DNA from 2 places in the Gilliamella sp. Fer4-1 genome. Region 1 is predicted to be linked to the other one. Evidence: riboswitches for the same ligand, from Rfam matches in the RefSeq annotation. Region 1 holds a riboswitch; the other holds the start of a gene.
What was found. Region 1 has a riboswitch for thiamine pyrophosphate ahead of thiB (thiamine ABC transporter substrate binding subunit). Riboswitches for the same ligand answer to the same signal wherever they lie in the genome.

Region 1 (6,065 bases):
GATAACGGGGATTATCTCTCATTTCAATAGCGGCATAAAAACAATCCATATCAACATGAATAATTTTTCGCATAAACGGTATTACGGCAAATAAAATATAACTGTATAAATATACAATATCACACCTTAAGTGGCAGTGTAAACACCGACGATAGCTACTTTTCTAATTTATCAAAATCAATTAACCCTTTTTTATCATAAGGATCACCAACCCAACGGATCGATTCATGGAAAATTTCCGATTAACTAAATTTTTTCAGTAACATATAAGCTATTACTTAATCCAGTAAAAACTAATCATGTGTGAATTACGTTTTATGTGCTAAATTTTCGATTGACATAGTTTGATAATGGTTTGTATACGTTGATATTCACGCTAGCGATAACCAAAGCAGAAAACACAGTTCAAGTCAGTGTTTTCTCGTTTCTTACTAATATATTCTGGGATGGTATTTGATAAACATCTTCGTCGTGATCATAAATAAAAATATATAGCGGTAAAGCACAAACAAATAAGTGAAAAATAAGCTATCAGAGCTAAGTGCTAACCAACTAAACTTATGGCATGTATGTCCATTTTGCATAAATAATTAATTAATGTTGTTAATAATTAAGGTAATTTAAGCTAAATAGATTAATTAAACCTTAAGCGTTGACCAACAAAATAGAGATAGTGCAATTTATAAACATCTAATTAATAAATTTGTAATTAATCAATTAATCGTAATTTTTTAACTCAATAAAATCACAATTCACTTAATATTGAATAATAAAATAGGCAGGTAAAAGTGTTATTTCCAAGCTTCAACCCTTTTTAAGAATAATTAAAACCCAACATTTTTGCAATTTCGTTATGTTTAGATTGTGCAAGCTGTGTTGGTAAATCGTTAAAAACAATGTTGCCATTATCAACCACCAAACAACGTGAAAAATAATTAAGTGAATCATCAAGATAGTGTGATACCATCATTAAAGTTAAATTGAAATCATCACAAATTTGATCGACTAACGCCAACATTTCAAAACGCAGAGCTTGATCGAGCGCTGAAAATGGTTCATCTAACAATAAAACAGGGCGATGCTGAATTAAACAACGCGCTAATGCCACACGTTGCCGTTGCCCGCCTGAAAGCTGATTAGGATAACGATTGTTAAAACCTGCTAAACTAACCTTAACTAGTATATCTTCTATTGTTTGCCGTTCAGATGCATTCAGTTTTAAACAAGGTTTTATACCTAAACCAATATTTTGCTCAACGGTTAAATGGTTAAATAAATTGTTACGTTGAAATAAAATCGAAACGGGGCGTTTGCCTGGCAAGGTGCGAGTCATATTTTGATGATTAAGTAAAATTTGCCCCGAGTTTGGTAAAACAAATCCAGCAATCAAATTTAACAAGGTACTTTTACCAGCACCACTGCGTCCAATAATGACGACTTTTTCTTTTGCTGCAATTTTGATATTAAAATGCATTTTAAAATTATCGTAATGATAATTAATTTGATTTAGTTCGATCATAATCCATCACAACCAATAAACTAAAAGATAATATTAACAATAATGCGGCCGTTACGGCACTTTCTTTATAATGATAACTTGATATTTGTTCATACAAATAATACGGTAATGTGGTCACTGATTTCCCACCAAATAAAGCAATAATACCAAAATCACCCAATGATAATATTGCAGACAGAGCAAAACTCTGGATAATTAATCTTTTTAGTGCTTTATATTCAATCAAATAAAAGTGAAAAAAGCCATTAATATTAAGTGATTGACTTAATTGCCAATAGCGCGATACAACATCAAACATAGGTACAGCAAGATTTTTCAATATAAAAGGCAATGCTATTAAACCATTACATAGCATAATTAAAAGGCAAACAACGATAAAACTATGCGCAAAGGGAAATAATAATAAAAATAGACCTGATGAAAATACCATGCTTGGAATAATTAAAATTAGCGATCCAACTAACATTAATTGGTTGCTCCACTGTATTTTGTGATTAATTAACAAACGGCTATTAGTATAAAGTAATAACAATGCTAGCAACATGGCAATAGTAGCTGAGCCAAAAGCAATTAATAATGAAAACATAACTGCCTGTTGAAAAGACGCAGTTAAAAATGACCATTGAAAAAAATATCCCCCTTCAATGAGTAGGGTCATAATCGGTAGCAAAATAAATAACCCACCAATAACAATAATAATCATACATAAAAAGGCTAAATGATTTGAAACAGGCAAACGGTAACTTTGCCTAACATAGCATGTATTAGGTTTTTGATGGTGGTTATTATTATGAGTAAATTTTTGCATCAAGCAAATAAAACAAACACAACAAATAAACTGTAAACAAGCTAAAAGCACAGCCTGAGCTAAATCTAAATCACGAATAGATTGATAAATGGCGACTTCAAATGTTGTATATTTTGGTCCACCTCCTAGCGCTAATACAATAGCAAAGCTAGAAAAACACAGCATAAAAATAAGCGCAGCCATCGGGAACAGTTGCCGACGCAGTAATGGCCACTCAATCAATTTAAAGTAAGTAAAACTTGAAAAGTTTAATTGTGCAGCTAGCTGTTTGTGTTCAACTGGTGCACTATTTAACGTTCGATAGAATAGACAGCAAGCATACGGAAAATTTAAAAATACATGTGCAAGTAAAATGCCTGTTAACCCATAAATCGAAGTCATAAAAGGCACCCCAAAATAACCGAAAACAGTCGCTAATAAGCCCTGTTTACCATAAACCGACAACAACCCAGTGACTACAACAAGTGTCGGTAAAATGAAGGTAATTGGCATAATGCGCAATAATAATCTTTTACCTAAAAAATCAATCATCGACAAAGCTTTAGCCATGATAATTGCCAATAATACAGATAATAAAGTCGATAATGTTGCTTGAAATAAAGTTATCCAAATAACATGTAATAAATACTCATCAAAATAGACGACTAAATTATTAAATTTAATCGCAGTCAAACAAAGCGCAAAGAGTGCTGCGCCTAATATCATTAAGATCAGGCTAGCAGCGCTAATTCCTGGGAGTAATATTCTTAACTTCAACATTAGGTAAAATAAAACTACTTGCTAATGGCAGACTGCCATTCTCGTACCCACGTTTTTTGATTATGTTCAACTTGCTTTGCATCAAACTCAAGCGCTTTATTTATAGGCTTAACTTGCTTAAAAGCTTCAGGTAACGATGTATTAATAATAGGGTACATGGTATTTTTCTCAGCAAATTGACGTTGCACATCGGGGGTCAATAAATATTGCAAAAAAGCCCGTGCTAATTCGGGTTGCTGGCTATATTTAGTAATACCAGCAACTTCAACTTGACGATAATGCCCTTCATCAAAAATAGCCGCAGCATAACGATGATCATTATCATTCATAATATGAGCAACAGGTGAAGTACTATAGCTAAGCACAAAATCAGCTTCACCCTTTAAAAATAGCCCATAAGCTTCACTCCAGCCCTTAGTTACTGTCACGGTGTTTTTAGCTATTTTTTGCCATGCTGATGAGGCATCATCACCATAAATATTCTTTATCCAAAATAATAAACCTAACCCCGGAGTGCTGGTTCTAGGATCTTGATAGATAATCTTCCAGTTGGCTTTATTATCAACTAATTCATGCATAGAGCGTGGTGGATTGCTGATTTTTTGTTGATTATAAATAAAAGCAAAATAGCCAAAATCATAAGGCACAAAATCATCATCCCACCAGTTGGTATTTAAATTATCGGGTTTATTGATTTGGTGAGGAATAACAATATTGGCTTGTTTAGCCTGTTCTAAAAGATTATTGTCTAATCCCAAAACAACATCGGCATTGGTCTTATCGCCCTCAAGACGCATTCGATTTAAAATCGATACGCCATCGCCTAATGTAACAATCTCAACTTCGCAACCACACTGCGCTTCAAATCCCTTTTCAATTTCCCGCCCTGGCCCCCACTCAGAAATAAAAGAGTTGTAGCTATACACAATCAAGGTAGGTTTTATGTTGGTAGCATTTGCAATATTTGCCATAAAAAGTGCAGATAATACCAAAGATAATAACAATTTTTTACAAAACATTTTGCCTCCAAAATAGCAAATAAAAGACAAAAGGTTTGAGTAGGTATAATAACTCAAATCCCTCCGCTGGCATGATCCAGTTCAGGTTCGACGGGTTATGCTAATCTAACGCTAACATTCTCAGCCCCACTGGGCACCCCGTTGAGAACATTGACTAGTGTAGTGTTTAGGATTATGTTTGTAAACAACCAAACAAATAAAGCGTTGTGAACGAAACAACGAGAAATTAAAACAATCATTGATTTTATTGTTTTTTTTATGATTTTGCTTTAAAGCAAAAAAGACACCTATTACGCTGAATGCTCGAAAACGAAACGATATCAATTTTTCATCAGCTTATCCATAACGTAACAAGCTACGGTGATGTTAACATTTTCTAACTCTGAATAAATAATAATAACCTTTGACTTTTATAAAATCATGAATGCATTACCAATAAAAAACGGTCAGAAAAATCATTGATTTTATTCATGTTTTTCTGACCGTTTTTGGAGGAATCCTTAATAAAACACAACAGTTAATTGCTTCATTAAACAACACTTTTACGCCAGCGTTAAAAACATATGCTGGCTGTACAAACGCACTTAACGTTAGCTCGCTTGGCGACTTAGACTAACTAACGTTGAGCATTATACGTTAACAGCTTTACCTTTGATTTATGTCAAGTTGCATATCCTTTTATATAAGAATTAAGAAGTCAGTATTAAGGGTGAACGCAAATACCATAATTGATACTAGAAACAAAATTTGAATTTGGATTTTTTACTTTACCATAGCCCGAGTCTACGAAGAAATCGCTATCGCTAGTCCAGATTCCTGCTCCCAAGCCGCCGTCGGATTGTCAGCGACCATTACTATCCCAAATAGAATAATAGTAATTCAAAATCCCCCACTCCGTTATCAAGCCAGCATCAACATAACGTAATGTAGCTTCAGGAGCGTAATCTATACGATAATTTATTGGTGGACGAAAGGCACCATCTATGCCGTTTCTGCAAGGGAAGTTGTCCTCGGTTCTTCTTTCTCCACACTTCACATTGGTCAAGTCTTTTACTCTTGACATACGATAATTTATCGCACTGCACCATGCGGTTTGCTCTGATTGACTACCTTTTTTATCACCGCGATTAATAAACCAGTGCTTCAACACAAAACCATATCTTACAACCTCTTCATTATGTCTATTTCTACCTACTAATTCAAATGTTTGTGGTAAACTCTGCTTAAAAAATGGAATAGGATTACCGGAATTTATCTGAGTATCATCGGCAAATGGGCCGTTTAAAGTGACACGTACAAATACTTTTGCTTCTAACTGTGGTTCACAGGGAATCAAACTCACACTCGAACAAGCTGCATGAATCCAAGAATCATTCGCTGTTATTTTTGGTTACAGTGGCAGTAATTTCTTCGTGTGTAATGGGTGTATTCCATATCAAATCATTGGCATCGTGTAACTATCCCCTAAAATAGTACAGTAAAAAAGTAGAAAATTCTCTATGATAAAAGAAAAGGGGATTTAATGATGAAAAAAATGACTGAACATCAAATCGTCGCTATTTTAAAAGAAGCTGAAGCGGGTATTCCCGTTAAAGAGCTGTGCCGTAAATATGGCATGGGTAATTCAACTTTTTATAAATGGCGGGAAAAATATGGCGGTATGGAAACGTCGGATATCAAACGCTTAAAGGAGCTGGAGGCTGAAAACCGCAAGCTTAAGCAGATGTTTGCCGAACTGAGCTTAAAATCCCAGCTTCAGGAAGAAATTATAAAAAAGCTTTAGTGCCCACCAAGGCACGTAAAACGTGGGCACAGCAATTACAACAAAATCATTCGGTTACTATTGCAATGAGTTGTGCTATTGTTGATTTAAGCCGTTGTGCTTACTATTATCAATCTAAGTTACAGGATGATTCGGTGATTGTTTCGGTGTTGAATGCTATCACAGATAGGCATTTAC
Region 2 (6,065 bases), on a different contig from region 1:
ATTTTGGTGAGCTTAGCCGTATGACGCAATTTAAAGATAAGTCATCACGCCATTCAGAGAATATCAATGCAGGGCTATTTGATTATCCTGTACTTATGGCTGCTGATATTTTACTCTATCAAGCAAACTTAGTTCCTGTTGGTGATGATCAAAAACAGCATCTTGAATTATCGCGTGATATTGCTATGCGTTTTAATGCGCTTTATGGTGATATTTTTACTGTTCCTGAGCCTTTTATTGCCAAGGTTGGTGCGCGCGTTATGTCATTGCAGGAGCCGGCTAAGAAAATGTCTAAATCAGATGAAAACCGTAATAATGTGATTGGGTTACTCGAAAATCCAAAAGATATTGAGAAGAAAATCAAACGTGCGATGACTGATTCTGATGAACCACCAGTAGTACGCTATGATGTTAAAAATAAAGTTGGTGTTTCAAATCTACTTGATATTTTAACTGGTGTGACAGATAAGCCTATTGCCGAGCTTGAAAAAGAGTTTGAAGGTAAAATGTATGGTCACCTCAAAACAGAAGTTGCAACGCAAGTCATTGATATGTTAACTACCTTGCAAGCTAAATATCATGAGTATCGTGACGATGAACATTATCTATTTTCAATCATGCAAGATGGAGCTGAAAAAGCACGTTCAAAAGCCGAGCCAACGTTGAAAAAAGTCTATGATGCAATCGGGTTTGTATAATTGCAAAATCAATAACAGATTGCGTCTAAAAAATGAATGATATGCAATGGTTTTAATATACTAAGTAAATGGATAATGGTTAAAGCCATCTAAATATATAGGCTAGTTATGAAGATTATTATTCTTGGTGCAGGACAAACAGGTAGTGCACTTGCGGAATATCTTGTTACCGAAAAACAAAACGATGTTACTGTGGTGGATGAAGATCATGATAGATTGCAATCGCTACAAGAGCGTTTTGATTTACAGGTAATTTGTGGAAAATCATCCTATCCTCAAGTATTAGAAAGTGCTGGTGCTGAATCGGCCGATATGCTTGTTGCTGTAACTAACTCTGATGAAGTCAATATGATGGCCTGCCAAATTGGTCATGTCTTATTTAGTATTCCACAAAAAGTGGCTCGCATTAGAGCGCCTGAATATAATGATGAAAATTATCCTTTTTTCAATAAAGACTGTATTAATATCGATCATATCATTGCCCCAGAAAATCTTATCACTAATCATATAAGTCAATTAGTTCAATACCCTGGCTCATTGCAATTTGCTTCTTTTTATGATAACCGAGTGTGTCTAGTGGCGGTAACGGCTTATTATGGCGGTGCTTTAGTTGGCAGTGAATTATCCGAGCTCAAAGAACATTTACCTCATGTTGAAGCGCGAGTGGTTGCTATTTATCGTAAAAACCGCTTTATTCGTCCGCTTGGCTCAACCTTGGTTGAAGCGGGAGATATGGTGTATTTTATTACGCCACCAGTTAATATCAAAGCTGTAACCAGTGAACTACAACGATTAGAAAAACCTTATAAACGAATCATTATTAGTGGTGGTGGTAGTGTTGCTGTCGCTTTAGCAAAGCGTTTGGAAAATGATTACCAAGTCAAGTTAATTGAACGCAATGTTGAGCGAGCCGAACTCATTGCCGAGCAACTGGTTAATACCACAGTGTTGCATGGTGAGTCATCCGATCAAGAATTACTTTCACAAGAGCAAGTCGAGCTTACCGATCTTTTTATTGCAGTCACTGGTGACGATGAATCCAATATCATGTCATCTATGCTTGCCAAAAGAATGGGCGCAAAAAAAGTGATCGTACTAATTCAACGCCAAGCCTACCTTGAATTGATTAATGATAGTGTGATTGATATCGCAATATCGCCACAACATGCCACCATTTCAGAACTATTAAGTCATGTAAGACAAACTGGTATGGTTAAAGTCGTTTCGCTAAGGCAAGGAGAATCTGAAATTGTCGAAGTGGTTGCCAAAGGCAATAATGATACATCAAGACTGGTGGGTAAAAATATTAATGGCTTAAAACTACCTTCAGGCGCAACAATTGGAGCTGTTGTTCGTGGTGAAGATGTGATTATTATTAATACTGATTTGATGATAGAAGATAATGATCATCTAATCATCTTTTTGCCAGATAGAAAGGCAATAACAGATATTGAAAAGTTATTACAATAGCTTGTTAAAAACTGATAGTCAGTTCATAATGGATGAGTAAATTTTGACTCGGGGTGTTTTTTATTTTGACAAAAAACTGAGATTTTACCCGTTGAACCTGATCTGGATCATGCCAGCGTAGGGAAGTCTAAGCCGTCTTAGCTTTAATTTGGCAGATTCTTCCCAATATTTTAGTTCTAAAATAACAGGGAATAAATATGTTAGACAACAAGCCATTTCAATTAGTACAAGCAACGCCTTTTATCCATCATGTAAAACAACAAAACCCATTAGTGCATTGTATTACAAATGATGTCGTGCAAAATTTTACCGCAAATGTGTTACTCGCTATTGGCGCATCACCAGCAATGATTATTGCTAAGCAAGAGGTGGAATCATTTGTCGCCATTGCGGATAGTTTATTGATTAATATTGGCACCATTAACAGTAGCACAGCCAAAAGTATGTTATTAGCAACAACCCAAGCTTTGCAAACACAAACTCCATGGGTACTTGATCCTGTCGCTGTGGGGGGGGCGCTTGATTATCGAACTGAAATTGTATGTCAATTACTATCATTAAAACCAACAGTCATACGCGGTAATGCATCAGAAATATTAGTACTAAATGGTGAAAATGGATCATCGAAAGGACCTGATGGTCAAAACTCAACGACATCTGCTGTACATGCAGCCAAAGCACTTGCACAAAAATATCAAACGATTGTTGCAATGACGGGGGATATTGATTATATCACTAACGGCAACATCTTATATAGCATTACTGGTGGGGATATTGCTTTAACAAAAGTAACAGGAACAGGCTGTGCACTATCTGCTATGGTAGCTGCTTTTATTGCCAATTCACCAGATCCTTTATCAGCTACCGCCTCAGCTTGTTTTATGATGAAAAAAGCAGGTCAACGTGCCAATAAACAGCAAGGATTAGGTACCTTTGCGGTATCATTACTAGATCAACTATCTCTATTTAATTCATTGCATCAATAAGGAACAAGATGAAGAAGCAATTAGATTTAACTCTTTATTTAGTCCTTGATCCATTATTATGTGGTGGTATTAGTGGCATGGTAAATACCACAAAAATTGCTGTTTCTAATGGGGCAACTGCAGTACAGTTAAGATCTGAACATAAGTTTAGCGGTAAAGATTGGTATTATGCCGCATTAGCATTGAAAGAAGCGCTGAATGAAACACCCGTACCACTGTTTATTAATGATCATGTCGATATTGCTTTAGCGGTTGACGCCGATGGTGTACATATTGGACAAAGTGATCTTCCTGTTGATGTTACTCGTCAATTAATTGGTAGAGATAAATGGTTAGGGTTTTCGATCGCTAATCGACGTCAACTTGATAGCGTTCCATGGCATAAGGTTGATTATATTGGTATTGGTCCTATCTTTCCAACCGCAACGAAAAAAGATGCAGCAGTAGCACTGGGAACCGAACAATTAGTCGAACTAATAGAACTGAAGCAATGTCCTGCTGTAGCCATTGGCGGTATTGATGAAAGTAATGTGACTAACGTTATTCAAACAGGCATCGAAGGCGTTGCTGTGGTTTCAGCTATTTGTGGTAAACAAGATATTGAGCAAGCGACGTTATCACTCATTACGCAAATCAAGAAGGCTAAATAGGGCATACAATTATGACAACAATTGCATTAACCATTGCTGGATCAGATCCCAGCGGTGGCGCAGGAATTCAAGCCGATTTAAAAACTTTTTCGGCACTCGGTGCTTATGGTATGTCAGTTATCACTGCATTAACAGCACAAAGCACACAAGGGGTTGATGCGTTATTAGCCATTACCCCTGAATTTGTTGCAGCTCAATTCAATACGCTATATCAAGATATTCAAATTAATAGTGTAAAAATGGGAATGCTAATGAATAAAGAGATAGTTATAGCTGTTCACCACCTTCTTAGCACAAATGCTATTCCTGCTATCGTCTTAGATACTGTAATGATAGCTAAAGGAGGACATCCCCTGCTCAAATCTGATGCCATAACTGCTATTCGTGAGTTATTATTACCCTTAGCAACCATTGTTACCCCTAATATTCCTGAAGCAGCAGCACTACTTGATTGTGGTGAGGCCAAAAACGAAGATGATATGCAAAAGCAAGGGGATGAATTACTCAAATTGGGTTGCAAGGCGGTTTTAATGAAAGGCGGGCATTTGTCAGGTAGTCAAAGCCCTGATTATTTGATAACCCAAGATAATGTAATAAGAATAACTTCTCCACGAATTCAAACTAAAAATACTCACGGCACAGGTTGCACACTATCTGCAGCAATTACCGCATTATTACCCAAATATAATTTAGTAGAAGCCGTAATGCAGGCTAAAAATTATTTGCAAGGAGCCATTAGCCATGCTGATAATTTAAATATTGGTAACGGAATTGGCCCAACACACCATTTTTACCGTTGGTGGTGATAGCACAATAAATAGTCTAAAAGGGATTTAAGTTGTCAGCTATTACATATAACAACAAATCCCATATTTCAACTAATGCAAATCTTTTGCTTCACTTGTGCTACAGGTAAGTGTTCCTTTTTTTTCTTGTTCATCTTCAAAATAATCAGCCCAACAACTTTTCATTGATAAATCAATTTTTTTTATTAGCTCAATTCTACTGCCATTATAAGAGCAACTAACATAATAAGGTTCAACATCAGCTTTAAAATCGACTTCCCATATTAACTCATGTTTCTTACCTTCAACCAATCCTTTTGCTGGTTTTAAACTGACCTTTCTAGAAGGTTTACCGTGATAAACAATCATACTACTAAACGATACCGTTAAACTATTTATATCATCAGAAACCTCCCATCCATTAGGCCTGTTTTCAACTTTTTCTTTAACCTTGATGTTTTGTGGACAATCAATTTGATAGGCATTAACAAAAAAAACCGCTCCAAACCAAGCCATAATAGCTAGAGTAACACTCAATATTTTCCTTTTCATATTATCTATCCTTCTAACAATTACCTATTAATAAAAAGATAAAAGCATTCGAAGATTTCAAAAAATCATGCTAATATCTTAAATAAAAACAATTATAATTATTTATAAGTCATTAAGCTATTTTCACCATGTTATCTAAATTAAACGAATTTTTTATTATTTCTGTTTTGGAGTAAGTTTTTAGCAAGGTAGCATGACGGAGATATCGCCCAAAAAGCCCTATACCATAAAATAAGACTCATCACTATCATACAAAACTAAAACTAAAACTAAAAATATCCACGATACGGATTGTACACACTTTACCAAAAGTGCAGTATTATTTCCCCAATGTAGCAATCTAGAAGAAGCCATAAAACATTTGCAAGGGGCAATTAATTTAACCATTGGCAAACGTATTGAGCCTACACATTATTTTTATCAATGATGGTAACAAATAAATGATTAGCATTAAGTTGATTTAAGACGTTTTATATAATTCTATGAAAAGTATTATTAGAACATTAAAACTTAAATTAAAATAATGTATTGAAAAAATAAACTAGGGTTTAAAATTTATATGGGATTTGTTATCGGCTATTACATATAACAACAAATCCCATATTTCAACTAATGCAAGTCCTTTGCCTCACTTGTGCTACAGGTAAGTGTCCCTCTTTTTCCTTGCTCATCTTCAAAATAGTCAGCCCAGCAACTTTTCATTGATGAATCAATTTTTTTTATTAGCTCAATTCTGCTTGTACTGTAAGCGCAACTAACATAATAAGGTTCAACATCTGTGTGGTAATTAACTTCCCATATTAACTCATGTTTTTTACCAGCAACCGTTCCTTTTGCTGGTTTTAAAGCACCCATTCTAGAAGGGTTATCGTAATAAACAATCATGCTATGAAAAGAGCTACTCAGGCTATCTTTATCAGAAAC

Region 2: it holds a riboswitch for thiamine pyrophosphate, as region 1 does, so the genes downstream of both, thiM (hydroxyethylthiazole kinase) here and thiB (thiamine ABC transporter substrate binding subunit) in region 1, are expected to answer to the same signal.

The regions. Positions count from the first base shown of each region.
Region 1 covers NZ_LZGZ01000248.1:13,865-19,929, forward strand. Annotated here, with positions in the region: gene dinB (DNA polymerase IV) at 1-73, opposite strand, end outside; gene thiQ (thiamine ABC transporter ATP-binding protein ThiQ) at 815-1,519, opposite strand; gene thiP (thiamine/thiamine pyrophosphate ABC transporter permease) at 1,497-3,086, opposite strand; gene thiB (thiamine ABC transporter substrate binding subunit) at 3,101-4,105, opposite strand; TPP riboswitch at 4,146-4,256, opposite strand; gene A9G30_RS08695 (hypothetical protein) at 4,947-5,447, opposite strand; one part of gene A9G30_RS08705 (IS3 family transposase) at 5,631-5,874, shown strand; one part of gene A9G30_RS08705 (IS3 family transposase) at 5,874-6,065, shown strand, end outside.
Region 2 covers NZ_LZGZ01000019.1:6,200-12,264, forward strand. Annotated here, with positions in the region: gene trpS (tryptophan--tRNA ligase) at 1-698, shown strand, start outside; gene trkA (Trk system potassium transporter TrkA) at 807-2,168, shown strand; TPP riboswitch at 2,208-2,309, shown strand; gene thiM (hydroxyethylthiazole kinase) at 2,366-3,154, shown strand; gene thiE (thiamine phosphate synthase) at 3,163-3,804, shown strand; gene thiD (bifunctional hydroxymethylpyrimidine kinase/phosphomethylpyrimidine kinase) at 3,816-4,610, shown strand; gene A9G30_RS00710 (STY0301 family protein) at 4,683-5,141, opposite strand; gene A9G30_RS00715 (STY0301 family protein) at 5,751-6,065, opposite strand, start outside.